2 regions of the Halomonas sp. KM072 genome follow, and region 2 is predicted to be linked to the other one. Evidence: predicted binding sites of a transcription regulator. Region 2 holds the regulator's gene; the other holds the start of a gene.
What was found. The regulator FliA, encoded in region 2, starts transcription of late flagellar genes. The targets are predictions, from matches to a motif close to CTAAAGTTNNNNNNNNNNCNGCCGATA.

Region 1: the regulator FliA is predicted to act here: its motif matches at 3,619-3,645, upstream of fliD (flagellar filament capping protein FliD).

Annotation. Positions count from the first base shown of each region.
Region 1 covers NZ_CP136132.1:2,752,285-2,766,873, reverse strand. Annotated here, with positions in the region: gene RVM26_RS13075 (nucleoid-associated protein) at 1-648, shown strand, start outside; gene RVM26_RS13070 (exopolysaccharide biosynthesis protein) at 830-1,423, shown strand; gene RVM26_RS13065 (hypothetical protein) at 1,741-2,061, opposite strand; gene RVM26_RS13060 (UDP-glucose dehydrogenase family protein) at 2,228-3,550, shown strand; gene fliD (flagellar filament capping protein FliD) at 3,728-5,077, shown strand; gene fliD (flagellar filament capping protein FliD) at 5,291-6,691, shown strand; gene RVM26_RS13045 (flagellin family protein) at 6,952-8,064, shown strand; gene RVM26_RS13040 (hypothetical protein) at 8,139-8,318, shown strand; gene RVM26_RS13035 (hypothetical protein) at 8,329-8,610, shown strand; gene RVM26_RS13030 (hypothetical protein) at 8,751-8,987, shown strand; gene RVM26_RS13025 (hypothetical protein) at 9,296-9,490, shown strand; gene RVM26_RS13020 (HVO_A0114 family putative DNA-binding protein) at 9,477-9,830, opposite strand; partial or broken gene RVM26_RS13015 (flagellin) at 9,956-10,084, shown strand; gene RVM26_RS13010 (hypothetical protein) at 10,164-10,520, shown strand; gene RVM26_RS13005 (hypothetical protein) at 10,527-10,724, shown strand; gene RVM26_RS13000 (hypothetical protein) at 10,831-11,424, shown strand; gene RVM26_RS12995 (RNA-guided endonuclease InsQ/TnpB family protein) at 11,554-12,729, shown strand; gene RVM26_RS12990 (RpnC/YadD family protein) at 12,780-12,974, opposite strand; gene RVM26_RS12985 (RpnC/YadD family protein) at 13,111-13,326, opposite strand; gene RVM26_RS12980 (RpnC/YadD family protein) at 13,374-14,360, opposite strand; gene RVM26_RS12975 (ATP-binding protein) at 14,420-14,589, opposite strand, start outside.
Region 2 covers NZ_CP136132.1:3,501,314-3,515,902, forward strand. Annotated here, with positions in the region: gene RVM26_RS16645 (hypothetical protein) at 1-487, shown strand, start outside; gene RVM26_RS16650 (flagellar protein FlhE) at 671-982, shown strand; gene RVM26_RS16655 (RNA polymerase sigma factor FliA) at 1,009-1,713, shown strand; gene RVM26_RS16660 (motility protein A) at 1,753-2,568, shown strand; gene RVM26_RS16665 (OmpA/MotB family protein) at 2,573-3,244, shown strand; gene RVM26_RS16670 (GGDEF domain-containing protein) at 3,147-3,440, shown strand; gene RVM26_RS16675 (invasion associated locus B family protein) at 3,437-3,997, opposite strand; gene RVM26_RS16680 (Crp/Fnr family transcriptional regulator) at 4,037-4,774, opposite strand; gene uvrA (excinuclease ABC subunit UvrA) at 4,904-7,747, opposite strand; gene RVM26_RS16690 (MFS transporter) at 7,932-9,311, shown strand; gene ssb (single-stranded DNA-binding protein) at 9,353-9,952, shown strand; gene RVM26_RS16700 (sugar nucleotide-binding protein) at 10,011-10,907, shown strand; gene RVM26_RS16705 (lysophospholipid acyltransferase family protein) at 10,904-11,629, shown strand; gene fabB (beta-ketoacyl-ACP synthase I) at 11,747-12,964, opposite strand; gene fabA (3-hydroxyacyl-[acyl-carrier-protein] dehydratase FabA) at 12,977-13,492, opposite strand; gene RVM26_RS16720 (putative bifunctional diguanylate cyclase/phosphodiesterase) at 13,771-14,589, shown strand, end outside.

The sequences.
Region 1 (14,589 bases), 750 kb from region 2:
ATGGCCCTCATTCACCAACGGGAAGGTATCGGCTTTAACGACGCGCACCAAGCGGTGCCTGCCGCCCAACTGAACACAAGCCAACTCACCCTGGCAGCCCGCATCAACCTGACCCAGTGGCAGAGCGGTGCGGAAAGCACGCAGTACGTCTCGTTTCTAAAAGATCGGGGCGGTAAAAAGCTCGCCGATGGCGTAGCGGCGCTGCTGGGCATGGAGGAGGGCATTGATGCCCCCGCCGAAACCCGCACGCTGCTGAAAGCCTTTAGCGACTACGTCGAAAAAGAGGACCTGGACGACGACGCCAGCCGTGAAAAGACCGATACCCTGGTTGATTACGCCAACGAGCAGCTGCGCCGGGGCGAACCCATGACGCTGGAAGAGCTCTCCGGGCTCGTCGACGAGAAGCAGCCCAAGGCGTTTTACGACCATATTCGCAACGCCGACTACGGCCTTTCGCCGGAAATCCCGCCGGACAAACGCACTATCAGCCAGTTTCGCCGCTTCACCGGGCGCTCTGGCGGCGTCTCGATCAGTTTCGATTCACACCTGCTGGGTTCCAGTATTGAGTATGACGAAGCCCAGGACCGGCTGATCATCAAGCAAGTGCCCAAACAGCTCAAAGAGCAGCTCGCCAAGCGGAAAGAGTGACAAGGTTAAAAGTGCTTGAACAGCAGCGTAAAGCATGGGTAGCGAGCGGCACCAGGGGCTAACCTATAGAGGCCAAGCGATTAACCAAGCAGCGATGTTCAACAGGCCTGAGCTAAACAGATCGACGCGAAACATACCTACTTTAAACAGAGCTCAATGGCAAAGGAGCGCCGAGACGCCCATGAGCGATACGCGGGAAGCAACGAATTTAACCGAACTGATCCACACCATGGAACGGATGGAGCGGGAAAACGCGCAGGTTAGCGTGGATGATGTGGTGCATGCGGTAGGGAGACGCTCGTTTGGGCCGCTGCTTCTATTGGCAGGCTTGATAACGCTGGCGCCGATTATTGGTGATATCCCCGGCATGCCAACGCTGATGGCGGTGTTAGTGCTGCTGACCTCTTCACAGCTGCTGGTAGGGCGGGAAACGTTCTGGCTGCCTAAATGGCTGCTTAATCGTTCTTTATCACGGCAGAAGTTTGATAAAGCGCTGCACTACATGAAAAAGCCCGCCAAATGGGTCGATAGCTTGCTGGGCGTGCGCTTGGCTTGGATGACCGGCTACATCGGTATTCGGGTGACGGCCTTCGCTTGCCTGCTGGTGGCGTTAGCGATGCCACCCATGGAGTTCATCCCTTTCAGTGCTAATGGCGCTGGATTGGCACTCACGCTGTTTGGGCTGGGGCTGGTGGCCAGAGATGGCCTGATGCTGGCGTTGGGATTCTTGCTTACCGGCGTGACCTTCACGGTAGTAGTGATGAGTCTCATCTAATGCTTTACTAGGTTTTTCGCGCTGATTGATAAGGCAAGCCGCGATAGGGGGGGCTGATTACGCAAAACAAAACAAAGCCTGCTAGGCTGGAAGGGTCAGCTCAAGGGTGAGCAACCATCTGCTTTCTCGAAAACGCAACAAGCAAGGAGCACCGTTATGCGTAACATCATCTATATCGTGGGTTTGATCGTGGTAGTGCTGTTTATTCTTTCCCTACTGGGCCTACGCTAAGCGCTACGCTGCTGAACCACTCACTCTATGCCCCGGCCTGTGCTGCCAAGCGCCCGCTCCTGCCTAGCGGGCGCTTGGCTAACGCGTTAGGCGCAGTCTGCGGCTCCCTGCCCAAACATATCAAATATCAGCTCGCGGCCCATGGCTGTTAACACAAAACGGCCATAGTCATTAAAAGTGGCGGCATCACTCTCTTCCAACACTTGCTGGCAAAGCGCCCAACGGGGGTGCTGATGGCTCAGAGAGATCAACTCCTGGTGCGATAAACCACGCTGTATCAGGGTGATGGTTTCAAGCACATGGCCGCTCTCATAAAGCAGTTCCGCTACGCTAGAAAGGCAGTGGCGCAAGCTGCGCTGTACGTGGAAGGAAGCAGTGGTCGCGGGGGATAATGCTTCAGCGGGCATGGTAGGTTGCTCCTGCAATCGCAGCAAAATGGGTGTGCTGCAGTGCATTATAAAGCAGTAGGAGTGTTAGACCAAGGTCTATGTATTGGGCTGAGTTTTGCGTGTCATCTGAATTACAAAAAAGGTGTGATAGGCTTGCGGCACTCCTTTTTAGAGCTGGTTGATTATGCAGATTAGTGTCTTTGGTACCGGATATGTAGGGCTCGTGGCAGGTGCGTGTTTGGCGGATGTGGGTCATCAGGTCATCTGCATGGATATTGATGCTAACCGCATCGCACAGCTTAGCCGTGGTGAGATCCCTATTTTCGAGCCAGGCCTGAGCCAGCTGGTTACCCATAACGTCGCCGCCGGACGCCTGCGGTTTACCACAGATGCCGCCCACGCGGTCACCGAAAGCGACACGCTGTTTATCGCGGTGGGCACCCCGCCAGACGAAGGTGGCAGCGCCGACCTGCAGTACGTATTAAGCGTCGCGGAAAGTATCGGCCAGCACATGCAGGGCTATAAGCTGGTGGTGGATAAATCGACGGTGCCGGTAGGCACCGCCGAGCGTGTGAGCGACACCATCAGCCGCGTGCTACAGCAACGTAAGGTTGAACACCCTTTCGATGTGTGCTCCAACCCTGAGTTTATGAAAGAAGGCGCTGCCATTGACGACTTCACCCGCGGCGCCCGCATTATCGTAGGCACCGAGAGCGAGCGGGTAAAAGAGCGCATGAAAGCCTGCTACGCTCCCTATAACCGCAACCACGACAAGCTCATGTTTATGAGCGTGCGAGCGGCAGAACTGACGAAATATGCTGCCAACGCCATGCTGGCGACCAAAATCAGCTTTATGAACGAAATGGCGAATTTAGCGGAGCGCTTAGAGGTTGATATTGAAGACGTACGGCGGGGCATAGGGAGCGACCCGCGTATTGGCTATCACTTTATTTACCCTGGTTGTGGTTATGGCGGCTCCTGTTTTCCTAAAGATGTGCACGCCCTTGAGCAAGCTGCTTTGCAATTAGGTTACACGCCGGAATTATTAAAAGCCGTAGAAGCCGTTAATCAGCGCCAAAAACAAACGCTTTACACAAAACTGCAAGAGAGCCTCGGTAACTTAGAGGGGAAAGTGATTGCTATTTGGGGGCTAGCATTTAAGCCCGGCACCGATGATATGCGCGAAGCGCCCAGCCGAGCACTGATGGAAGCCCTGTGGGCAGCAGGCGCAAAGGTGCAAGCGTTCGACCCGGAAGCGATGGGTGAGTGCCGAAGGCTTTATGGCGAGCGTGACGACCTGATGCTCGCAGGCGATCGCATACAGGCAGTAAAAGGTGCAGATGCACTGGTCATCTGTACAGAGTGGAAAGAATTTCGCACCGTTGACTTCACTTGGTTAGCCAGCCAGCTAAACAATAAATTAGTGGTAGATGGGCGTAATTTATACGCGCCCAGCGCGTTGAGTGAGGCGGGTGTTTGCTATGTGGGTGTCGGTAGAAAGTCTTAATAAACAGAAGTTTATAGCTTTGGTTTGCTGTTTCTGGTAAATGAGTAAGCCCAAGGCTAATAAATTTGTTAAAGTTAATAGGCTCAATGCCGAATAAATAACTAATTAGCTAACTTGAATAATGGCTGCCGCAAAATCGGTAAGACGGCCGCACAACGCGAAAAAGGGACGGTACGCATGGCTTCCATTTCATCACTTGGTATCGGTTCAGGGCTGGACCTCAACGGCTTGCTAGATCAGTTGCAAGAAGCTGAGCGTGGCAAACTTGCGCCCATCGAGCAGCAACTGGAAACCCAACAAACCAAAATCTCTGCCTACGGCCAACTGCAAACGGCTCTTTCTGCCTTTCAAGACGCGGCGGATGCTCTCAACGACAGTACACTGTATGAGAGTCTCTCGACCAACGTTAGCGGTGAAGCATTCACTGCCACGGCCAATGGCGAAGCGCAGCCCGGTAGCTATAACGTATCCGTCACTCAGTTAGCCACATCGGGCACCCTGGCAACCGCAGGCGTGCCGGATTCAACCACCGCCCTGACCACAGAAGCGACCACGCTGACACTCAATTTTGCAGGCGCTGATCAAGCTGACGTTGTGGTGGACATTGCTGCCAACAGCTCGCTTGAAGAAGTGCGTGATGCCATTAATGCGAAAGAAGATAGTGGTGTCTCTGCCTCTATCATTTTCGACGGTGACAATTACCGGCTAGCACTCAACTCTACGCAAACCGGTGAAGACGCGTCTATCTCAGGCATAACGCTAGGGGCGGCATTTGGCGGGCAGTTGGAATCAGAGTTTACGCAAGCAGGCCAAGATGCGGTTCTTAATGTCAACGGTGTGGCCATTACCAGCCCTACTAACCAAGTAGAGGGTGCAATTCAAGGCGTCACGCTGAACCTTCAAGCAGAAGGGGATAGCACCGTTTCAGTAGAGCAAAACACCCTAGCAGTGCGCGAAGCGGTGACGGGCTTTGTAGATGCCTACAACGACCTAAAAGGCACCATTGGCGAACTCACCAGCTTTAATGCGGAAACCGGCGCTGCTGGGGAGCTGCTGGGCGACAGCGCGGTACGCACGGTGGAGTCGCGTTTACGCAGCGTGTTGGGTGGAGGTATCGAAGGCCAGTTCTCGATGCTAACGGATATCGGTATTTCGCTGCAGCGAGACGGCACGCTGGAAATCGATAGCGGCAAGCTAGACGACGCCATTGCCAATAATCAGGGTGCGCTCTCCGCCTTTTTTGCAGGCGCTGCCGATAACGAAGGTATGGCAGGCCAAGTGAACCAAACCATCGAGCAGTTGCTAGGCACTAATGGTACGGTATCCGGCGCGATTTCTGGTGCTGAAAACCGCGTTGAGTCGCTGGGCGAGCGTTACACGCGCATGGAGCAATCCATCGAGCAGACCATTTCTCGCTACCGCACTCAGTTTGGCCAGTTGGATAGCATGATTGCCCAAATGAACCAAACCAGTGACTACCTCACTCAGCAGTTTGATGCGCTGGACGCTCAGTTAGGCCGCAATTAATCCAGCATGCTCACAAAACGCTGCAAAACGACGCCTGCGCTAAGCAGGCGTTTTTGTTGAAGTAATGAGCCATCCGCCGTTAAGAGGTAAAAAAGGCCTAAAGCTAGCCGTTGTTCTGTCGATAAAAGTACTATTAAATTCAGTCGCAACGCCACTGTTGGCGCAATGTATCAATGACTGTGGGTTTAGCCTTTTGCATCGAGGAACATCTGCATGGCGACAATAACCTCTCTAGGCGTCGGCTCTGGCCTGGACCTCACCGGCTTATTAGACCAGCTACAAGAAGCGGAGCGGGGCAAACTCGCGCCGATTACCCGCCAAAAAGAGCAACAGCAGGATAAGATTTCTGCCTACGGGCAGCTGCAAACATCGCTAAACAGCTTTCAAGATGCTGTAGCGAAACTCAACGACCCGAAGCTCTACCAAAGCCTTTCCGCGAACGTACGTGGCGATGCCATTAAAGCCACGGCGTCTGCCAGCGCCCTGCCCGGTAGCTACCGGGTAGAGGTATCGCAGTTAGCCACCTCCGGTACGTTAGCTTCAACCCGTGTGACTGACCGAGACACCGCGCTAGACCTGCAAGGCGCAACGGCCATACGGCTGGGGTTTGGCGGTGCGGACGCTGTCGATATTGATATCGCCCCCGGCAGCAGCCTCTCCGCGATACGCGATGCCATTAACGCCAATAAAGATGCAGGCGTTAACGCCACCATCATCAACGATGGCCAAGGCTACCGGCTGGCGCTCAGTTCTAAAAATACCGGCGCGGATGCTTCTATTGCCAGCTTTAGCTTTGTCGATACCAGCCAATCCCCTGAAGTCACGGTAGCAGGGCCCTTTGCTGAAGATGCCGCCACCAAGCGTGCTGGCGAAGATGCAGCACTGACGGTCAATGGCATTGCCATTAGCAGCGCCAACAACCAGATCGAAGGGGCCATTCAGGGCGTTACCCTTAATTTAGCGGAACTCAGCATTGCCGATGGCGAAACCGCCACCAGCACGGTTAATGTAGAGCGCGATACGCTCAAGCAGCGCGAAGCCATTAACGGTTTTGTAAAAGCGTTTAACGACCTCAAAGGCACCATTGGCAAACTCACCAGCTTTAATGGCGACAGCGAAACCGCGGGTGAATTGGTAGGCGATAACACCGTGCGCACCATTGAGAGCCGCCTGCGTAGTGTGCTGACGGGAGGCGTAGCCGGGGGCGAGCTTTCCACGCTTAACCAGCTAGGCATTACCCTGCAACGAGACGGCACGCTGGAAATGGATGACGATAAAATCAGCGATCTAGTCGCCAATAACCCCCAAGCACTCAGCGACTTTTTCGTAGGTGGCGAAGCAGGGAATGGCTTGGCAGCCCAGCTCGACAGCACCGTAGAGCGAATGCTTGGCGATAACGGAGTAGTCAAGCTAGCGATTAGCGGTGCCGAAAACCGCGTGAAAAGCCTAGACGAACGCTTTGAACGCATGGAAGTGACCATCGAGCGCACCATCAGCCGCTACCGCACCCAGTTCGGCCAGCTAGATAGCATGATTGCCCAAATGAACAGCATGAGCAGCTACCTAACCCAGCAGTTTGATGCGCTAGATGCACAGCTAGGGCGCAAGAGGTAGCCGCTACCAATTGCCCGAAGCCCCCACCTTAAGGGGGCTTTGTTGCTTCTGAGGCAAGAGCCAGTGTGGGAGGCAGCTTTAGCTCGCGACCGATGTCGCCTAATGACCAATGCCATCACCCCAGTTACCAAACATTACATAATTTTTTACTACTCACCCCTAAAGGTTCTCCTCCTTAGGCCGTTAATCAATATAACGGCGCAACCAGTAGCCGAAAAGCGGGCCTTCAAGGCCAGTGTTAACGCAAGGAGAATCACACCATGTCAGTGATCAATACCAACATCACCTCCATGATTGGCCAGTCCAATCTGAGCAAGAGCCAGAACGCGCTTCAGACCTCCATGGAGCGTCTCTCCTCCGGCCTGCGCATCAACAGTGCCAAGGATGATGCGGCCGGTCAGGCCATCGCCAACCGCATGTCCTCCCAGATCACCGGTCTGTCTCAGGCACAGCGTAACGCCAACGACGGCATCTCCGTCGCTCAGACTGCCGAAGGCGCGCTGAATCAGGTCAACGACAACCTGCAGCGTATTCGTGAACTGAGCGTCCAAGCTGCTAATGATACCAATTCTCAAGCTGACCTGGACTCTATCCAGGCAGAAATTGGTCAGCGTCTCTCAGAAATCGATCGTATTTCTAAAGAAACCAGCTTCAACGGTGTTAAAGTGCTTGCCTCTGATCAAGCGCTTTCTATTCAGGTCGGTGCCAATGACGGCGAAGCAATTGAAGTTAATCTGAAGGAAATTACTTCGGCGACATTAAACATGGATACCTTCAATGTTAATGGCGTCGAAGCTGCTGGGCTTACTGCTCTTGCAACTGGTGATTTCGTTGACGGAGATGGGGATGATGTTCCCGCCGGAAACTTGACGCTAACAGATGGCGGTGCGGGTACGGCCTTCACAGCAACAGGCCTTTCTCAAGATGATAAAGGTCAGTGGTACGTAACTGGCACTGACGCAGCTGGAGAAAGTGCTTATATTGCAGTAGATTCAACCACCTTTACAATTGGTGATGGTACTGCAGGTGCAGGTACCAATGACGGTACACTGACCGTGAACTTCAATTCTGATACTGCAGAAATTCTGGCAGAGAAAACCACATCTCCGTTAGCAGCTATTGATCAAGCCCTGAGTGATGTGGATACACTGCGTTCCGATCTGGGTGCCATCCAGAACCGCTTTGAGTCAGCCATCACCAACTTGCAGACCAACGAGACTAACCTCGCTGCTGCTCGTTCGCGCATCGAAGATGCTGACTATGCAAAGGAAGTGGCCAACATGACCCGTGCGCAGATTCTGCAGCAGGCGGGTACTTCCGTACTAGCTCAGGCTAACCAAGTTCCGCAGAACGTTCTTTCTCTGTTGGGTTAATGGGTTAGCTTTTAAGCTGATTGATCGATATATAACGGGGCCGAAAGGCCCCGTTTTTGTAATGGAGAGATAAAATGGCAAAAGGTATCTGTGCTAATCATTTGGAAAATGGAGATGTCAATAATGTAAGGGTTGATTATGGCAGTGGGATGATAATGGATATAGACGTCGACGATTACATCCAAAAAGAAATTTTGCCGGATTACAATCAGCTTCCTGACTGCAGTGCTGCGCCAGTAGAGGAAGATGAGTAGGGGAGTTTTTATGAGTAATGTAAGTTATAGTTATTTAACACACTGGATTGATGGCGTTTATTTAAAAGTATCTTTTGATGTTGCTGGGTATGGTGTTAATGACATTCTTTTCTCGGGTGAAAATGTAGAAAATGCTGGTGAGGCTCTTGGTTTCATTCCTGGTTATCTTGTGTCTAAAGAAATTGTTCGCCGTTTGGTTATGAGTGATGTTTATTCTCTTCCGATACAAAAAATGTCAGAAGTTAAAGATTTTAGTGAGCTTGATAAGTTGCTAAAGTATTATGGTGTGTAATAATTGGGAATTTTTGCAAGCTAAAAATTCCCAATTATTCATATTAAAGAGGTAGATGGGAAATTCTTTTCGACTGGTGTTTATGTTTGGCAGTTTTTAGGTAGACAATAGTGCTGATAGAGTTTTTTGAGGTGTTTTAAATGTATATGATGGCCTTCAAGGTTCTTGGTGCTCGTGTGAGAGGGAAGATTAAGATTCAAGTTTTTGATAGGGTCTGCGATACCAGATACTATATTCCTGGCTGGATGGTTGAGGAAACTCGTAAAGGGATGAGACCTGTCGAAATAACTAATGAGTGCTGGGGAGTAGGTGATGGGCGTGTATTTTCATTAACTCTTAGTCGTGACTATAACACCCTTGTTGTTTTTAAAAAATAAGCGGAGCAGTATGAACGATGACGACCAACAGCGTGGTATTAACGAGCTTCAAGCACTTATCGACTAAACGCAACAAACGTTAATCCGCTTTGAAGCAACTGGTATGGATGAGCAGATGCCAGCGGATTACTACAAGCTGCTGACGATTTTGGATGAGGCGATTAAACAACAGCGTGAGCATACCAAGGCACTGCTGTTGGTTTGAGATTGCTGCGTTGCTGTATTCCTGTAAGCGCTCCATCAACCCCATCTTCTACAGCTGAGTAGCACGCGTCAGACTAGTGTCACCCGATTCCAAGGAGGACACCATGACCGACCTGACCTCGACACAGGCCTTCTGGCTGGGCCATTTGTTCCATGCCTCATCCCAGCAGCTGGCGTTAAGTGAATATGCGGTGGAGCAAAGACTGGTAAGCCGCGTCGCCGTATACCCGCTTATCAGTAGGCGCTCCACCAACCTTGCAGTTACCGGTTACCGGCAGGAACACCTTACATTAGCGTGACTTCAAACCTGTCAGCCGTCACAACAGGCGTTTTAGCATGCCGAGGACCTTCTTTGATTTCTACCAAGCCATAGTCACCCATCTTTTTAATGGTGCGGCTCAGGCTCTCTTTGCGACGCCCTGTGATTTCAGCAAGCTCTCCCAAGGATTGTGGCTTGCATTGGCGAATCGTTTTAAGTAGCTCAAGGTTTTTTGTATTCAACAGACGAGACATGGACTCGACGCTATCGAACCATATCTTGGGCTCTTCAGCAGTAGGTTGATAGAGGCCTTTGGCAATCGAGATGGTGCGCTGGCGGAATTCATCACGGTTCATGATACCAATTTTGACAGTGGTCATATCCCTTCCTCTCGAAGTATGTCATCGACCTGTTTCCAAAAATCTTCGATTAAGTGATCTTCCATGCACTAACATCCTATTCCATAGAAGGATATAGGTGGGTTGACTTCAGGTGTCAATTGTTGATTATGGATGCCGACTACGCTGTTGAAGTAGCTGATATGACCCGTGCCCAAATCTTACAGGAAGTAGGCACCTCGGTACTGGCCCAGGCCAACCAAATACCCCAAAATATATTGATGCTGCTTGAGTAACTGGCTGAAATTTTCAAGTAGTACTAGCACCTTATTAAGGTAAATCAATGGTTTATTCTACACTTGAATAGGTAGTATTTTGACTCAAAAAAGCACCACCATCTCAGCCCGTGAGGTCGTCAACGACCTCGTCCCCAAGCTCAATGCGGTTGAAAAGCAGATCAAGCTGACGATTAGTGCCGTTGTGGAAGCCAGCAGCGCAGCGCCTGAGCAAAAAGAGCGCTACGCCAAGCTGAAGGCGGAGTTCCAGTTGGAACTCACCATGATCCGTATGAACCTGGAGCATCTGCTAAAACGCTACCGTAACGAGCTGGAAGCAGCAATGAACGACCCGCGTAAAGATATGCTGCTCACCCTGGATGCGTATGAAGCCACAGCGGTTGAAAACGCCAAGCAGCTGTATGCGCGGGTACAACGCCTGCAGCAAGGCCATTAAGTGAGTATGCAGCCCGAGGAGCATGAACAAGTAGCGCTCGCGTTAGAAACGCTGATTCGTGAAACCCAGGCAACGATAGCGCGGGTAGAGCAGCACGGGCTGGATGCCTCCATGCCAGAAGATTACCAGGCACTGTTGGATATTTTGGACAGCGCTATCAAGCAGCAGCGCGAACATACAATGGGGATGCTCAACAAAGAGTGACATAACGTAACCGATAGTTAGCTTGCTAATTTTCTGTCCTGGGCTAATGTTTCATGCATAAAAATAAAGCTTTGCTTTGCTTGGCAAATAGAATGAGATGAAGGCGATGGATACGCAAACACTGGTATTGGTGGTGGCGATTGGTGCGCTTTGGCTAAGTTTTACTTGTGGGTGTGTGGCGGGGTACATGATGCTGGCACGGCGGGCAAGCGCGGTGCCGGTGGCAGCAGGGGCGTTGGGCGGGGCGCCGCCTGTCGTGGCGCCAGAAGGCCCGGCCTTGCTGAATGAGGAAAGTGCGGCCTGGGAGGTAAAGGTGCTGTTCGAGGAGCCGTCGCCTGCGCTGAACGACCGCTTGAGTGCGGTATTGAGTTCGGCAGGTGCGGTGTATGAACAGCGCACCAAGACCTTTGCCGTGGCGGGGGATTCTTCTCGCACGCCGATCGTCATTGAAAACGCTGTAGGCGCTGCTCAGCTTCCCCCCTTAACCGAATCACCAGCGAGCCACCCGCCAGTCAAGGGGGTGAGCATTAAAATTGTTAAAAGCAGCCGCACGCTAACGCCTAGCAAGCTCCAGCTAGCGAAGTTGGTATCGCTCTCTAAAAAGCTGGCGCGCTTAGGGGGCACGGTGGTCGATGCCGAACACCAACCGATTACCCCAGCAGGCTTTAATGCGGTAATTCAAGGGCAGGCGAGGGTTTAGCAAAAATCCGCGTAAACCCTCGCCCACTCGGGCGGGGATACAAGCGGGCAGCGCGATAGCGCTGCTGGGTTTGCGGTATGGGGCCCGGCGGCATAAGCTGTACATATATCCATGCATCAATGGCGCGCCATGCTGAAGGCTACGAAGTTACGACTCTACCCCACGACCGAGCAGGCGGAGTTCCTGAACCGCCAGTTCGGCGCGGTGCGCTTCGTCTATAACACCGGCCTTCGCATCATTTCCCATCGCCACAAGCGTCACGGCCAGTCGCTGAGCGCCAAGCACGACATCAAAAAGCTGCTGCCGGTGGCCAAGAAGTCGCGCAAATATGGGTGGCTGAAAGATGCCGATTCCATCGCCCTCCAGCAGGCGTGCTTGAACCTCGACCATGCTTTCCAGCGCTTCTTCGACCCCAAGCAGAAGGCCGGCTATCCGCGCTTCAAGAGCAAGCGGGGCAAACAATCCAGCTACCACTGCGTCGGCGTCAAGGCCGGCGACAACTGGATCAAGGTGCCCAAACTGGGGCCGATCAAGGCCAGGATGCATCGCCAGGTCGAGGGCAGGCTGAAAAGCATCACCCTGACCCGTACCGTCACCGGCAAGCACTACGCCTCGCTGCTCTTTGATACCGACCAGGCGACCCCCGTGCCGACCATGGACGTTGATACCTCTCGCGTCGTCGGACTGGACATGGGGCTATCCCATCTTGCTATCGACTCAAATGGCCGCAAGGTCGCCAATCCGCGCTTCCTCAAGCAGGCGCAGAAGAACCTCAAGCGCAAACAGCAGGCATTGTCACGCACGAAGAAGGGCAGCGCCCGCCGGGCCAAGGCACGGTTACTCGTCGCCAAGGCGTATGAGCGGGTCGCCAATGCCCGCAACGACTTCCAGCACAAGCTCTCTCGACAGATCGTTGACGATAATCAAGCGGTGATCGTCGAGACGCTGAAGGTCCGCAACATGATGAAAAACACCTGCCTCGCCAAGCACATCGGCGATGCGTCCTGGCATGCCTTGATGACCAAGCTGGACTACAAGGCCAGGGAGCAGGGCAAGCATCTGGTCAAGATTGACCCGTGGTTTGCCAGCTCCAAGACCTGCCATGTCTGCCAGCACAAGATGGACGCCATGCCGTTGAACGTCCGGTCGTGGGAGTGCCCCGCCTGCCACACACAGCACGACCGGGACATCAACGCGGCGCTGAACATCAAGCATCAAGGCATTATCGAGCTGAAGGCGGAAGGGCTGTCCGTCTCTGCCCATGGAGGCTTGCGTAAGTCCGGCACATCGTCGGCAGCTGCCTGAGAAGTGGGAAGCCTCGCCCGTGGCGCGTCAGCGCTTAGGGCGGGGAGCAGTCACCGCTGTATCTCTGCGTGCAGCTTGGCAATGTCTTCTAGGGCCAACCCGGTTGCCTCGGCAATCTGATCGTTACTCAGCACCCCAAGCTTCAGTAGGTTGCGCGCAGTTTTTTCGATGCCTAGCTTTGTGCCTTTTTCAATTCCCGCTTGCCGTTCTTGCTGCGCCCAGTTTTCAAGATTTTCTGCCAACATGTCTTTGTCCTCCATCAAGCTTGTGAGCTGGTCTAGGTTTGCCTTGGCTCCTAGCCGCTGAAGATATCGTAGAACGCTTGACGCCCATCACATGGATCTAGGGTGTTGCCTGGAAAGCGAGCTTTGGCAGTATGAGTTAGTGCTTAATGTCGGTGCGTAGCTTTTCAACCTCTTCTACAGGCAGTTCTTCAATATCGGCGATGAGCTGGTCGCTCATTTCGGTGAGTGCAATGAGTTTGCGGGCAGCATTGCGTTTACTTTCCAGAGCACGGTGCTCCGCCTCTTGCAGGCCTTCTTGACGACCCGCTTGGCGCTCTTCCTGCATCCAGTTTTTAATGTTTTCAGCCAACATCTCTTTATCTTCGCAAGCCTGGGAGCGGGCCTGATTCGTTAAGACCGTTAATGTTTTAGCTCTGTTTGCAGTTTGGCAATGTCTTCTAGATCCAACCCTGTTGCCTCGGCAATCTGCTCGTTACTCAGCACCCCAAGCTTCAGTAGGTTGCGCGCAGTTTTTTCGATACCTAGCTTTGTGCCCTGTTCGATGCCTAGCTTTTTGCCCTGTTCGATGCCTAGCTTTGTGCCTTTTTCAATGCCCGCTTGGCGCTCTTGCTGCGCCCAGTTTTCAAGATTTTCAGCCAACATGTCTTTGTCCTCCATCAGGCTTGTGAGCTGGTCCAGGTTTGCCTTGGCTCCTAGCCGCTGAAGATATCGTTTGAGCCAGCGGGTGATAATGTTATCGATCCGCTCTTTATCAGGGGAGGCTTGTATGATGGCAACAATGCGATCAACGGCTTGCTGCAGCCCTTTCCTGTCGGCAGATGCCTTTTCAATACTGAACACGCCGCTCAGCGGTGTTGGGCGTAATCCCAGCTCTTCATCAGTATAGCGCCCTTCATCCACAAGGTAGTACCGTAGGTGTGGTTGATAGACTTGAAGAAAAGCTGGTGGTTCCGGGTACACCATGTCGTAGATATCCTGGCGTGCCGTCCAGCGCTCAGAGCCGTTGTACAGCACAATAGGCAGAATGGGTGGTAGCCCTTTGCTCGGTGTGGTGGTGCCATTCTTGAGCAGGTGGTCGTAAAAGCAGGCCACGTAGTGCATCAACCGGATGGGCATCGTGCGATCAACCGACGACTGAAACTCCAATAGGATGTAGAGATACACTTCTTGGGTGATACCCTCCCAGGTGATCTCCACCGACCACACCACGTCTTCGAATTTCTCCTCGAACAGGGGCGTGATGTAGTTGCCGCTGTGATTTTGCAGCGTCGAGAAATTCATCAGTTGGGCGATTTCTGGAGGTGCAAACCCTTCCATCAACTGTTGAACAAACTCAGGGTAGCTAAATAGCTCCTTGTAGCCGGTATCGTGCGGGTGATTAGCCATGCGTACTCCTGTCTAAATACACATGTTGTACCACTCTTTCATTGCTGGCTAAACCTAACTTAAAGCGTCTCCACGTCAAACGCGACTATCTGCCGTTGAACGCTTGAAAACTCAACGCCCACCAAGTGGATCGGCTTTCCGCTGGCGCGGTGTTTGTCGGCGTAGCCTTTGGCTTTAATCTGCTCTAGCGCTTTACCTTCGGGTAGCTGTTCAACCACTTTGAATTCAA
Region 2 (14,589 bases):
CACTTCAGACAAGGAAGTGGCGCAAACGAACGTTGGCGCGGACGCTTCGGAAACCGCTCCCAAGGAGGTCGCAAGTGCGGCAGCGAACGTAACGGCCCCCCGCCCGACACGCACACTGGTCATTGTGGGGTTGAGCTCAGCGGGTGCCGTGCACGTCGACAAGGTCAAAGGTCGCTTGGCGCAGTGGGCATCGCTGGGGCGCCAGTGGGCGGGCGATCCTCAGGAGTGGGACGTCAAGGTGGCAAGCCCCGAGGCAGGGTCGATGGCTGCCTTGGCGCATCACCCTCACTGGGCGCTATGGGTGAGCAGTGACGCCGAGGCCTTCGCGAGCATGTACCGTGCCCTACGCCAGATGCGTGAGCAAGGGGGGCCGCGCCGCCTGCTGGCCCTGCACGAGCCGCACCTTCCGCGTCAGGGCTTGCTGGACAACCTGCGTGATGCCGCTGCGCACTATTTGCAAATAGAGCTGTTGCTACTGGCTCGTTGATGACCCCATGACAAGGGACCGGCAATGCCTCTACAGACGATGTTGCTACGAACATTGATCAACACCGCAAAGTGGTCAACAGTGACATGGAGCGTGTTTCTCTCCAGCGCCGCGTGGGTGTTGGTGTTATCGCTGGTTGTGGGTGAATCGGCGCGGGCAGCGACAGGTAGCTGGAGCAGTCAAATGCCCGCGGTGATGGTGGCCATGAGCGATCGGGCGAGCAGCAGCCAGGCCATCAGGCCTCCGGCGGGCATACCGCTGGGCAACGCGACATTGGCGAGGGTGCAATGGCGTTTCGAGGCGCCTGCCCATGCGCCTGTCAACGCCTGGCTATGCCATCCTGCACAATGCGTGCCTCTGAGTGGCATGCGTGGCAGCACCATGGCACTGGCAGGTCTGGAAGCCAACGCGCCGCTTCATTTGCGCTTTGCGCTGTCACCGGGGCAACGGCCCGTGCGCGTACAGGGGCTGCAGGTCATCGTGAATTATCAGTAAAGATCGTTTAGCCGTGAGGCAATAGGATGTATACAGCACAAGGCAGGATCAAGCAGAGTGAGCTGTTAACTCAATACATGCCGCTGGTGAGACGTCAGGCCTTGACACTGCAGGTCAGGTTGCCCGCCAGTATCGAGCTGGATGATTTGATTCAAGCGGGCATGGTGGGCTTGCTGGAGGCGCTAGGACGCTTTGATGCCGCACAGGGCGCGACGTTTGCCACGTTCGCCAGCCAACGCATTCGGGGCGCCATGATGGATGAACTGCGCACTCGGGACTGGCTGCCGCGCAGCGTGCGCCGCTCTGCCCGCGCAGTCGATGAAACCGTACGCCGTTTGGAGCAGGTGCTGGGCAGGCCCCCTGAAGAGGTGGAAATTGCCCGTGAGCTGGAGATGCCGCTGAGCGACTATCAACAGCTGCTCAACGACACCAATAGCGGGCAGCTACTGCCCTTCGAGGAACTGGTGGCCGATGGCGGTGAGCCAGCCGGGGACGAAGGCAGCGCCAATCGCCCTTTCGAACAACTGCTCGACGAGCAGCAGCGGCACACTCTGATCGAAGCGATCGAGGCGTTGCCCGAGCGTGAAAAACTGCTGATGGCCCTGTATTACCAGGAAGAGATGAACCTCAAAGAGGTGGGGACGGTACTGGGCGTCACCGAATCGCGGGTATCGCAACTGCATAGCCAGGCCGTCAGCCGCCTTCGTGCCCGCTTGAGCGACCACGATTGACCTTCTTATTCTCTCACGTTAACCGGCAAGGAGCCGTTGATGAACCCCTCTACGTTGATCGGCATATTTGCCAGCATGCTGTTGTTGATAAGCGTGCTGTTCTTTACCGCAGAGTCGCCAGAAAGCTTTATCAACTTGCCTGGTCTGGCCATCGTCATTACCGGTACCCTGGCGGCGACGTTCATCAGCTACCCCTTGAAGGAGGTACTGCGAGTAGTGCGCCTGGTAGGCCTGGTATTCCGCCGCGAGAACACCTATGTGCGCGATGATATCGGCGAGCTGGTGGCCATGTCGCGGTTATGGTTCAAGGGCGATGTTCGAGCGGTAGAGCGGGAGCTGGAGCATACGCGCAACCCGTTTCTGCGCACCGGTATTCAACTGGTGATTGCCAACACCAAGGAAGATGAAATTTTCGACATGCTGCGCTGGCGGATCGCACGGCTGAAGGCGCGTGAGCATGCCGAAGCGCAGATTTTCCGCACCATGGCCACCTATGCGCCGGCCTTTGGCATGATTGGTACGCTGGTGGGGCTGGTCAACATGCTGGAAGTCATGGATGCGGGCGATCTGCAGGTGATCGGTCCACGTATGGCCGTGGCGCTGCTCACCACGTTTTACGGTATTCTGCTGGCCAATCTGGTCTTCAAGCCCATTGCCGTCAAACTGGAGCGGCGGACCGAAGAGCGCCTGATCACCATGAACATGGTGCTGGAAGGCATTTCTCTCATTACCAAGCGTCGCTTGCCGTCGTTCATCGAAGAGACGTTGAACTCGTTCGTGGCCAACTACCACGACGAAATCCGTGATGCGAGCGTCAAGCCGCGCCCAGGCGTCGATTCGGCGCTGAAAGGGTAGCGCCATGCTCAATCACGAGGCACGGTTTGCGCTGGAACTGCCAGTGGCAGCGGGCGAGAGCGACGAAGGGTGGTTGACCAGTTACCTGGACGTCTTGACGCTGCTGATTACTCTGTTCGTGCTCTTGCTGGCGCTGACGCCTCCTGGCGGTGGGGAAGGGAGGGAGAGCGATGCCATGGGGCCGGCCAGTGCCATCATGGCCATGCCGTTGGCCTCATTGGCCACCGGCATTCACCCACGTCACGACGGTGTGCAGCCGCAGATGGCCGGGCTGGATATTCCGGGGGTCAGTGTCTCGCAGGGCCGTGAAGGCATCACCTTGCGCATCGACGACAGTCTTTTGTTTCCCAGCGGCAGTGATGTGCTAACGCCTCAGGGGCAAGTTGTGTTAGAAGGGCTCACATCGGTACTCCAAACGTTCGAAGGCCAAATCTCGGTGGAAGGGCATACGGATAATCTGCCCATTGCCACCCCGCGTTTCCCCTCCAACTGGGAGCTTTCAACGGGTCGCGCCATTGCCGTGGTGCGCCAGTTGGAGCGTCAGGGTATCGCCATTTCTCGTATGCGGGCGGTTGGCTATGCCGACAGCCAACCCATGGAAAGTAACGCTACCCCGGAAGGGCGAGCTGCCAACCGACGCGTTGAACTGCTGCTCAAACAGCGGGTCGAGGGGTAAAGCACTCTCTCGAGGCTATATGGCCACGCTGCATGTCAACGGGTTGGACCAGCCCATCACCGTCAGTATCGGCGTGGCGATATGGCAGCCGGGCGACAGCTGCAAGACGCTGATGTCGCGGGCCGATGTGGCCATGTACCGAGCCAAGCGCGGTGGTCGCAATCGTGTGGAAATCGCCGAGCAGCGAACCGGTTAATCTTCTGTCGTGCTCTCCTCGCACAGCTGCTGCATGCGAGCGATGGCGCTGTCTGCACCGGCAAGGCTGAAGGTCATGTACCACGGCTCCTGCTCGTTTTGGTCGAAGCCCAGGAACAGCTGCTCGCCGGTGCGCATCTGGGCCATCAGTGTGTCGAGATCGCTCAGGTAAAAGTGTGCGTAGAAGCCATCGTCGCCGCGCTCGGTGATGAACTCGGCCATGGTATCCACGATGGGCTGGTCATCGATGCGCAGCCGTGTGGGCACCAGATTGACAGCGCGGCTCTCGCCTTGCTGCTGTTCCAGCGTCACGCGCATTTCCAGCCAGGGGAGGTCGCATACCCCCTGGCTGGTATTGAGGCTCAGGGTGGCATCGGAGTAGCTGTGGGCCTCCACTGCGCGAAAATGGCGCTCTTCGCCCAGTGCCAGCGTCATGGACGACCAGTGCTGGTGAGGTTCGGCATGCTCCACGTTGAACGTGGCTGCCAGGGCGAACGGGGCGTTGCCCAGCAGGCTCCCCCCCAGTACCGCCAGCAGTGTACGGGTGTTGATGGGCATAAACGGTATCATCGTCCTCGGTCTAAAAGGCAAGGTCGCTCAGGCTTCCAGCAGCGGCCTGACGTTGTCGGTCAGGTAGCAGTCGTCGAACTCTCCTTCGGTGGACAGCGCTTCGAGATCCGGAATGGTGACATGGTGTCGGTCACGAAATACCAGGCCGTCTTCGCTGAGTGCGGTGAAGGTACGGCTGACATGCACCGGGCTCAAGCCCAGGATATCGGCCAACTGCTCCTGTGACAGGGGGAGGCGGAACTGTCCGCTGATATCGTCGTTGGTCTGGCGCAGGCGCAGATACATTTCATGTAGGAAGTGGGCCATTTTCTTGCGCGCGCTGCGCCGTGCCAGGTTGACCAGCCGTTCGGTCAGCAGCGCTTGCTGTCGGCTGGCAATGGCAAACATCACCGACGTGAGCGACAGTGACTCGCGAAAGACCTCCAGCATACGCTTGTGGGGAAAGTGACAGATCACGCCGTCACTGATCATGCGGACGTTTTCAAGGCGCTGGGAAAAAGCAAACTCCCGCAGACCGATGATGTCGCCGGGCAGAAAAACTTCCAGGATCTGACGGTCGCCGTTTTCGAGGTGGCGGTAGGAGTAGGCCCAGCCGCTGCGCAGCGTGCAAAACTCATTGGCCGGTGCCCCCATCTCCCAGAGTACCGTGCCCGCCTTGATGGACGTGGGGCTCTCTTCCAACGAGGCCAGCAGCTCTTTCTCGTCATCGGTGAGCGAGCAGTAGTGGCTAAAGTGGCGGATAATACAGCTTTTGTCCTGTTCCACAGCGTGTGTCTCCTCGCAGAAAACAACCATTGTTAAGCAGTCTCGCTGCTTACTATAAGCAGTCAGGGCCGTCTTTTCCTGAACTTTTTGGCCACTGCTCCAACGCTTGAGCAGCGGCCCATGAGACGCCTAGCGAGTGGCGCGGTTGCCACGCTCGAGTAACGGCGCCAGGAAGCGGCCCGTATGCGATACCGTCTGTTTGGCCAACTGCTCCGGCGTGCCTTCGGCGATGATCTGCCCGCCCCCGGAACCGCCTTCCGGCCCCAGGTCGATCAACCAGTCGGCCGTCTTGATGACATCCAGGTTATGCTCGATCACCACGATGGTATTGCCGTGGTCGCGCAGTCGGTGCAGCACCGTCAGCAGCTGGCGGATATCCTCGAAGTGCAGGCCGGTGGTGGGTTCATCCAGAATGTAGAGGGTTTTGCCGGTGTCACGCTTGGCCAGCTCGCGCGCCAGCTTGACCCGCTGAGCCTCGCCCCCGGAAAGCGTCGTGGCACTCTGCCCCAAACGGATGTAGGACAGCCCCACATCCATGAGCGTTTGCAAGCGCCGGGCGATGGCGGGCACGGGGCTGAAGAAGGCCAGCGCATCTTCCACCGTCATCTCCAATACCTCGTGGATGGTCTTGCCCTTGTAGTGGATATCTAGGGTTTCGCGATTGTAGCGCTTGCCCTTGCACACGTCACAAGGGACGTAGATATCCGGCAGAAAGTGCATCTCCACCTTGATCATGCCTTCGCCCTGGCAAGCTTCGCAGCGACCGCCCTTGACGTTGAAGCTGAAGCGCCCGGGTTTGTAGCCTCGGGAGCGAGCCTCCTGGGTACCGGCGAACAGCTCACGAATAGGCGTGAAAATGCCGGTATAGGTGGCCGGGTTGGAGCGCGGGGTGCGGCCGATCGGGCTCTGGTCGATGTCGATGACCTTGTCGAGCTGGTCCAGGCCTTCCACCTTCTCGTAGGGAGCCGGTGTCAGGGTGGTGGCCCGGTTGAGTTCACGGGCGGCAATCGGCATCAGCGTGCCGTTGATCAGCGTCGACTTGCCGGAGCCGGAGACGCCCGTCACGGCAATGAACAGCCCCAGTGGCAGGCTGAGGGTGACATTTTGCAGGTTGTTGCCCGTGGCACCGCGCACCACCAGTTGCTTCTCGGGATTGCCCGGGATCCGGTAAGGCGGGACGGCAATTTCGCGGCTGCCGGAGAGATACTGGCCGGTCAGCGAATTCGGGTTGTCCATCACCTGCTGCGGCGTGCCCTGGGCGACGATCTCGCCCCCATGGACACCTGCACCGGGGCCGATATCCAGCACGTGGTCCGCCGCGCGTATGGCATCTTCGTCGTGCTCGACGACGATCACGGTGTTGCCCAGGTCGCGCAGGCGCTCCAGCGTCTTGAGCAGACGGTCGTTGTCCCTCTGGTGCAGCCCGATGGAGGGTTCGTCCAGGATGTACATGACGCCCACCAGGCCAGCGCCGATCTGGCTAGCCAGACGGATACGCTGGGCCTCGCCCCCGGAGAGCGTGTCGGCGCTGCGTTCGAGGTTCAGGTAATCAAGTCCCACGTTGACCAGGAACTCCAGGCGAGCGTGGATCTCGTTGACGATCTTGTCGGCAATTTCTCCCTTGCGCCCGGGAAGCGCCAGCGCGCCGAAGTAGCGCCACGCCTCGCCAATCGGCAGGTGGACGATATCCGCGATGTTGCGGTCATCGACATACACATGGCGGGACTCCTTGCGGAGCCGTGAACCATGACAGGCGGTACAGGGCTGAACCGCAATGTACTTGGCCAGGTCGTCGCGCACCATGCTGGACTCGGTCTCCCGATAGCGGCGCTGCATGTTGGGCAGCACCCCTTCGAAGGCATGTTCACGGGTGACTTTACGGCCACGGTCGCCGACGTAGACGAAGGGGACCAGCTCGCCACCACTGCCGTTGAGGATGATATCGCGCTCGTGACGTGCCAGTTCCTGCCAGGGCGTTTCCAGCTCGAAACGGTAGTGCTTGGCCAGCGCCTGCAGCTGAGTAAAGTAATATATGTTGCGTCGGTCCCAGCCCTTGATCACGCCTTCCGCCAGGGATAGCTCGGGGTGGCTGATCAGTTTCTCCGGGTCGAAGTACTGCTGGATGCCCAGGCCGTCGCAGGTAGGACACGCCCCTGCCGGGTTGTTGAACGAAAACATGCGCGGCTCCAGCTCGGAGAGCGAATAGCCGCAAACGGGGCAGGCAAAGCGGGACGAGAAGACCAGGTCGTCCTGCTCGCCGTCCATGAAATGCACCATGGCGGTGCCGTCGGCCAGGTTCAGGGCCGTTTCGAAGGATTCCGCCAGGCGCTGGGCGATATCGTCACGTACCTTGAAACGGTCCACGACCACGCTGATATCGTGCTTCTTGCGCTTGTCCAGCGGCGCGATGTCGTCCAGTTCCAGCACCTGGCCATCGATCTGAACGCGCACGAACCCTTGAGCACGCAGTTCGGACAGCAGCTGCAAATGCTCACCTTTGCGGCCCTTGACGACCGGCGCCAGCAGCATCAAGCGGGTGCCTTCCGCCAGGTTCATGACCTGATCGACCATCTGGGAGATCGTCTGGGCTTCCAGGTCCTCGCCATGCTCTGGGCAGCGAGGGGTGCCGGCACGGGCAAACAGCAGGCGCAGGTAGTCGTAGATTTCGGTAATCGTGCCAACCGTCGACCGGGGGTTGTGAGAGGTGGATTTTTGCTCGATGGAGATGGCCGGAGAGAGCCCTTCGATGTGATCCACATCGGGCTTTTCCATCATCGAGAGGAACTGACGCGCATAGGTGGAGAGCGACTCCACATAGCGCCGCTGGCCCTCGGCGTAGAGCGTATCGAACGCCAGGGACGACTTGCCGGAGCCTGACAGGCCGGTAATCACGATCAGCTTGTCGCGGGGCAGCTCCACATCGATCTGCTTGAGGTTGTGGGTGCGGGCACCCCTGACCAGAATGCTGTCCATCAACACCTCGAATCGCGTGGCAAAAGCGTAATTATACGATTGCTGTATCCCTTCCGGCAAAATTGTCTCGCGCGGATGCGCCAAGGTGGGCATTTCATGGTTGGCGTTTCCAGCGTGCCGACAAAGCGCTAGAATGGGCGGTTATCTCAGGCCGTTCGGCCCTCTTATCGTACACAAGGGTTCTATGCGCAAGGTTTCTGCACTGTTGCTGGCCACTGAGCGCCGAGCCATCAGCGGCTTGGCCGGTCTCTATGCATCACGCATGCTGGGACTCTTCATGGTACTGCCGGTGCTGGCCCTTTATGCCGACACCCTGGAAGGGGCGACGCCGCTTCTGGTTGGCCTGGCGCTCGGTGTGTATGGCCTGACTCAGGCGGTTCTGCAGATTCCGTTCGGGTTGCTGTCGGATCGGATCGGCCGGAAACGCGTGATCGCCATTGGCCTGCTGATCTTTGCCGCAGGCAGTATCGTGGCCGCCATGGCGGACACCATTGGTGGTGTGATCGTCGGGCGGGCGCTGCAGGGGAGTGGTGCCATTGCGGCGGCGATCATGGCGCTGCTGGCCGACCAGACCCGTGAGCAGGTGCGTACCGCTGCCATGGCCACCATCGGCCTCTCCATCGGTGTGTCCTTTGCCATTGCCATGGTGCTGGGGCCCTGGTTGGCATCATGGGGAGGGCTGTCGAGCCTGTTCTGGTTCACGGCGCTGCTCACCCTGGTGGGCCTGCTGGTGCTGTGGCGCTGGGTGCCGCCTGCTCCCCGGCGTTTGCGACATCGCGATGTCGGGCTGGATCGCCAGCAATTCAAACGCGTCATTACCCGCCCAGACCTGTGGCGCCTGGACGTGTCGATCTTTGCCCTGCATCTGGTCCTCATGGCCATTTTTGTGGCCGTGCCGTTCAGGTTGCTGAACGCTGGAGTGGCGGTGGAGTACCATGGGTTGGCCTATCTGGCCATCATGGGACTGTCGTTTGTCGCCATGGTGCCGCTGGTGATCGTGGCCGAGAAACGCCAACGCATGAAGCTGATGTGCCTGCTGGCCATTGGTGCCATCGTGCTCAGCTTGGCGGCGCTTGGTCTACCGTTCTCCCAAGGGCAGGGGCTGTTTGTATGGCTGCTGGTGTTTTTTACCGGCTTCAATTTGCTGGAGGCCACCCTGCCGTCCATGCTGAGTAAGCTGGCGCCAGCCGGGGCAAAAGGCACCGCCATGGGCGTCTACTCCACCAGCCAGTTTCTGGGTGCGTTTCTAGGCGGTACTCTGGGCGGTTGGCTGGCGCACACCTGGGGGCTGGACGCGGTGTTCATCGGCTGCGCGGCGCTGGCGCTTGGCTGGTGGCTGGCCATGTGCGGCATGCCGTCACCGCCGCCGCTCTCCAGTGAGGTGGTGGCGCTGCATGATACCCAGCCCGATGCCATGGACCTGCTCATGGAGCACCTTGCCGATGTGGCCGGTGTCGAAGACGTCATGGTCGTGCCGGAAGAGCGCCTGGTGTATTTGAAAGTGAATCGCAAAGAGCTTGATCAGGCGGCACTCGCCCGATTGATTCCGCCACCGCGGTCCTGATCAATGAGAGACCATCACCGTATACGACAAGGAGCGACCTTATGGCGCGCGGTATTAACAAAGTCATTTTAATTGGTAATTTGGGCCAGGATCCGGAAGTGCGCTTCACTCCGTCCGGTACTGCAGTGGCCAACCTGAATCTGGCCACCTCTGACACCTGGATGGATCGCCAGAGCGGTCAGCGTCAGGAACGTACCGAATGGCATCGCGTGGTGTTGTTCAACAAAACGGCGGAAATTGCGCAGCAGTACCTGAAAAAAGGCTCCAAAGTCTATATCGAAGGTCGCCTGCAGACGCGCAAATGGCAGGATCAGAACGGTCAGGAACGCTACAGTACTGAAATCGTCGCCAACGACATGCAGATGCTGGATGGCCGCAGTGGTGACTACCAGGGGGGAGGGGCTCCGCAAGGTGGCTATGCCCAGCAAGCGCCGGCTCAGTCTGCGCCACCGCAGCAGCATTATCAGCAGCCACCGCAGCAGGCTCCTCAACAGGGTGGCTACGCTCCGCAACAGAATGCCGCGCCTCAGCGTGGCGGCGCGGCGCCTCAGCAGCAGCCTCCCGCGCATCAGCAAAGCAGCAGCTACGGCGCTCCGGATCCGGGTAACTTCGACGACTTTGACGACGAAATTCCGTTCTGATCGTCATGCCCCGCGGGGTGCTGCCGCGATGCTGACGGGTTGAGAAAGAGGGTCTGTCTTGAAGCTGCTAATACTGAACGCAGGGCACTGCTTGAGCCTGGCGCTGGCCCGTGAGGCGAGTCGGCGCACGGACACCGAGTTGGTGATTGAACAGGGCTTGAGTGTTTCTCCGGATCAGCTCGCGGCCATCGCGCCCGATGCGGTGATCATTCCACCGCTGTCGCATCCATTAAGCATGACGCCAGCGGATGTCTATGCCCATGCGGATGCGGTGGATCAGTGTGTCGATGCCTGCCAGGTGGCAGGCATCGCGCTGGTCTGGTGTGTGTCCGACCAGCTCTACGAAGAGGGGTTCGAGATCCCGATCGACGAGCATGTCGTGCCCGCCCCGCGCGATGAGTGCTTGCGTCGCCTGGTGCAGACTGGTGACCGTATCCGCGCGGAGTATCACCGCCACCTGATCGTGCGGCTAGGGCCACTGTTCGCCCTGGAAGGCAGCCATGCCTGGCTCAATGAAGTGATCGACAGCTTTGTGGCAGGCCAGCCCGTGCGTGCGGCAGAAGACGTGATTTTTTGTCCTACCTCGGCCGATGCCGTGGCCATGGCGCTGGTGGGGATGCTCCAGCAGCAAGCCTGCGGGGCCGATGCCTGGGGGGCGTATCACCTGGCGGGCACCGAGCCGGTCAGCGCTTTCACGTTTGCTTCCATGGTGCGTACCCAGTTGGCCACTCATCTCGAAGGGCGTGGCGAGGAGGTCGCATTGGGTGAGGTGCAAGCGTTGAACCACCATCACGATGCCAAGCTGCGGCGGGTACTGAACTGCCGCCGTGTCCTGGACGTTTTTGGGGTGCACCAGAAGCCCTGGCGATTGGAAGTCGGGCGAATGCTGGATGCCTGGTGCCTGACGCGCACCCAGCCGGAGGACGCAGGATCAGGAACAGGAGAGTCCGCTTGATGAATGTGGTACGCAGCCTGGTGTTCTATCTGGGCTATTTTTCAGCCATGCTGCTGATTGGTGTGCTGTTCTTGCCCGTGGCGCCGTTTCTTCCCCTGGCGGCGCGCTATCGTCTGTTGAACCTCTACAACTACTTCCTGATGGTCTGGTTTCGGCTGGCCTGTGGCGTACGGTACGATATTCAAGGGCGTGACCATATTCCCGCGGGGCCCTGCGTCATTCAGGCCAACCATCAGTGTGAGTGGGAAACGCTGTTCCTGCAGGTCATGAAGCCGCCGGTCTGCACCGTGCTCAAACGAGAGCTGCTGCGCATTCCCGTATTTGGCTGGGGGCTGCGTTTGCTGCGTCCCATCAGCCTGGATCGCTCCAAGCCGGCACGGGCCATGAAGCAAGTGCTGACGCAGGGGGTGGAGCGTTTGAACAGTGGGCTCTCAGTGCTGATCTTTCCGGAAGGGACCCGTGTCGACCCAGGCGTTCGCAAGCGCTACAACAAAAGCGGTAGCGTGGTGGCCTGTCGTGCCGGTGTGCCGGTGCTGCCCGTTGCGCACAATGCCGGTGAGCGTTGGCCGGGGCGGCAGTGGGTCAAGCGTCCGGGTATCCTGCGTGTACGCATTGGTCCGCCCATCGAGACCGCAGGGCGTACCCCGGATGAAGTATTGGCCGATGTGGAAGCCTGGATCGAAGGCCAGCTGAGTGAGATCTCCGAGGTGCCCAGGCCCTGAACGCCGGTGCCCTGAAGCCAGTGCCCTGAAGCCAGTGCCCTGGCAACCGGGGCACACACGCTGCACCAACACAAACGGCGCCCTTGGGCGCCGTTTGTGTTGGTCGTCGAGACCGGCTCAGCCGTTATAGCGCTGGAATACCAGGCAGGCGTTGGTGCCGCCAAAACCAAAGCTGTTGGACAGCACGCGGTCGATGGTGGCGTCATCGCGACGCTGGGTCACGATATCGAAGCCATCGGCTTGCTCGTCCAGGTGCTCGACATTGGCAGAGGCCGCCACGAAGCGGTGCTGCATCATGAGCAGCGAGTAGATGGCCTCTTGCACGCCGGTGGCGCCCAGCGAGTGACCCGTCAGCGACTTGGTAGAGCTCATGGCGGGTGTCGTGTCGCCAAAGACGCTGCGAATCGCTTTCAATTCGGCAACATCACCAACGGGAGTCGACGTGCCGTGGGTGTTGATGTAGTCGATGCTGCCATCGACGGTCGCCATGGCCTGACGCATGCAGCGCATAGCGCCTTCGCCAGAAGGGGCGACCATGTCATGGCCATCGGAGGTGGCGCCGTAGCCGACCAGCTCGCCATAGATCTTGGCGCCGCGTGCCTTGGCATGCTCCAGCTCTTCCAGCACCAGCATGCCGCCGCCGCCCGCGATGACGAAGCCATCACGTGCCTGATCATAGGGGCGAGAAGCGTGCTCAGGAGTGTCGTTATAGTGCGTCGACAAGGCCCCCATGGCATCGAAAAGGCACGATAACGTCCAGTGCTCTTCTTCACCGCCGCCCGCAAACACGACGTCCTGCTTGCCTAGCTGAATCTGCTCCATGGCGCTGCCGATGCAGTGAGCCGAGGTGGCGCAGGCAGAGGAGATGGAGTAGTTGATGCCCTTGATCTTGAACGGCGTGGCCAGACACGCCGAGACCGTGCTGCCCATGGTACGGGTGACCCGGTAAGGACCGACGCGACGCAGGCCTTTTTCACGCATGACGTCGGCGGCTTCTACCTGGTTGGCGCTGGAGGCACCGCCCGAGCCTGCGATGAGGCCGGTTCGCTCGTTGGAAACCTGCGCTTCGGTCAGGCCTGAATCTTCGATGGCTTGTGCCATAGAGATATAGGCATAGGCCGCTGCATCACCCATGAAGCGGCGCAGCTTGCGGTCGATCAATGCGTCCAGGTCGATATCGACGCTGCCGGCCACGTGGCTTCTAAAGCCGCGCTCGGCATACTCTTCCTTGAAACGAATACCGCTACGCCCGCTCTTGAGCGCGTCCAGGACCTGTTGCTGGTCGTTGCCCAGGCATGACACGATGCCAAGGCCGGTGACTACCACTCGTCGCATGGAAGCCTCCTGTTAAAAATTCGCAGTGGAGGTGAATAGGCCAACGCGCAGGTCATTAGCCTGGTAGATGTCGCGCCCGTCAACGGATACGGTGCCATCGGCAATACCCAGAATGAGCCGACGGGTAATGATGCGCTTCACGTTGATCCGGTACGTTACCTTTTTCGCATCGGGCAGAATCTGCCCGCTGAACTTGACTTCGCCACAGCCCAGGGCGCGGCCCCGGCCAGGGTGACCCAGCCAACCGAGGTAGAAACCGACCAGCTGCCACATGGCATCCAGGCCCAGGCAGCCGGGCATGACCGGGTCGCCTGGGAAGTGGCAGTCAAAGAACCACAGGTCAGGGGTGATATCCAGCTCGGCGATCAGTTCGCCCTTGCCGTGCTCACCGCCCTCTTCATGGATGTGAATGATGCGGTCAAGCATCAGCATGTTGGGGGCAGGCAGCTGTGCGTTGCCAGGGCCAAACAGCTCGCCGCGTGAGCAGGCCAGCAGTTCTTCGCGATCAAAGGAATGTTGCTTGGTCACTGAATCGTTCCGAAAGTCAAAAATGGTGGTTGCGCCTAGTCTACTTCCCGAAACCGCTGAATGCACGCCGCAGGCGTCTTATCCTGTGTTTTTAAGGCGCATCGTGACTGCCAATGACGACCATGGTCGCGTACGGATGCGGCACTCCATGCGCGAAATTGTCTAATCAACGGATGATTCACGTAATATGATCTACCCAAGCGTGGGGTAAAGGCGGCATGATGTCATGCATACCGTTGCCGACGTAGTGACTGCTGAATAGGACAACAAAAAACGCCATGTGGCTGCCTGTCTCGATGAATCGTCCTTTGGTCTGGGTGGCGCTGACTGCGCTGCCTGCCTGTGTCTGGATCCCGGATGCCGCGCTGCGCATGGTCGCGGCCAGCCTGGTCTCGCTGGGCTTGTGGGATGCCTGGAATCAGGTGCGTCAGCAGCGCCTTCGTTTGCGTCTTTCCCTGGATGCCATGGGATTGGCGGGAGACGCGATCGTGATTAGCGATGTCCAGAATCGCGTGTTGATGGTCAATCCCGCCTTTACCGACATTACTGGCTACGAAAGCCATGAAATGGTCGGTCGCAAGCTGGAAACCCTCGCCGCACCGCGCCACGACAAAGCCTTCTATCAGAATTTCTGGAGTACGCTGAAGGCTACCGGGCGTTGGGAAGGCGAGATGTGGAACCGCCGCAAGCATGGCGACGAGTACCCCGAATGGCTGAAGGTGCGTGCCGTCACCGACCGTCGCGGCAATATCACCCATTTCATCAGTCTGTTTACCGATATTTCGGAGCAGAAGGCCCGCGAGCGCGACCTGCGCCGCATCGGTTATGAAGATCCCCTGACCGGACTGCCCAATCGCCGCCGCCTGCATGACCTGATGGCCTCTCGCTTGCGTCACCTGCGTGCGGGAGAGAGCCTGGATATTGCGCTGATCGATATAGACGGCTTGAAATCGGTCAACGACAGCCTGGGCGTAGAGCAGGGGGACCGCCTGCTGGCACGCTTTGCGCAGCGTTTGACCAGTTACATGGCCGGCAGTGTCGTGGGTCGGCTGGGTGGCGATGAGTTCATGGTCATTCGCACCACCACCTTCGATGAC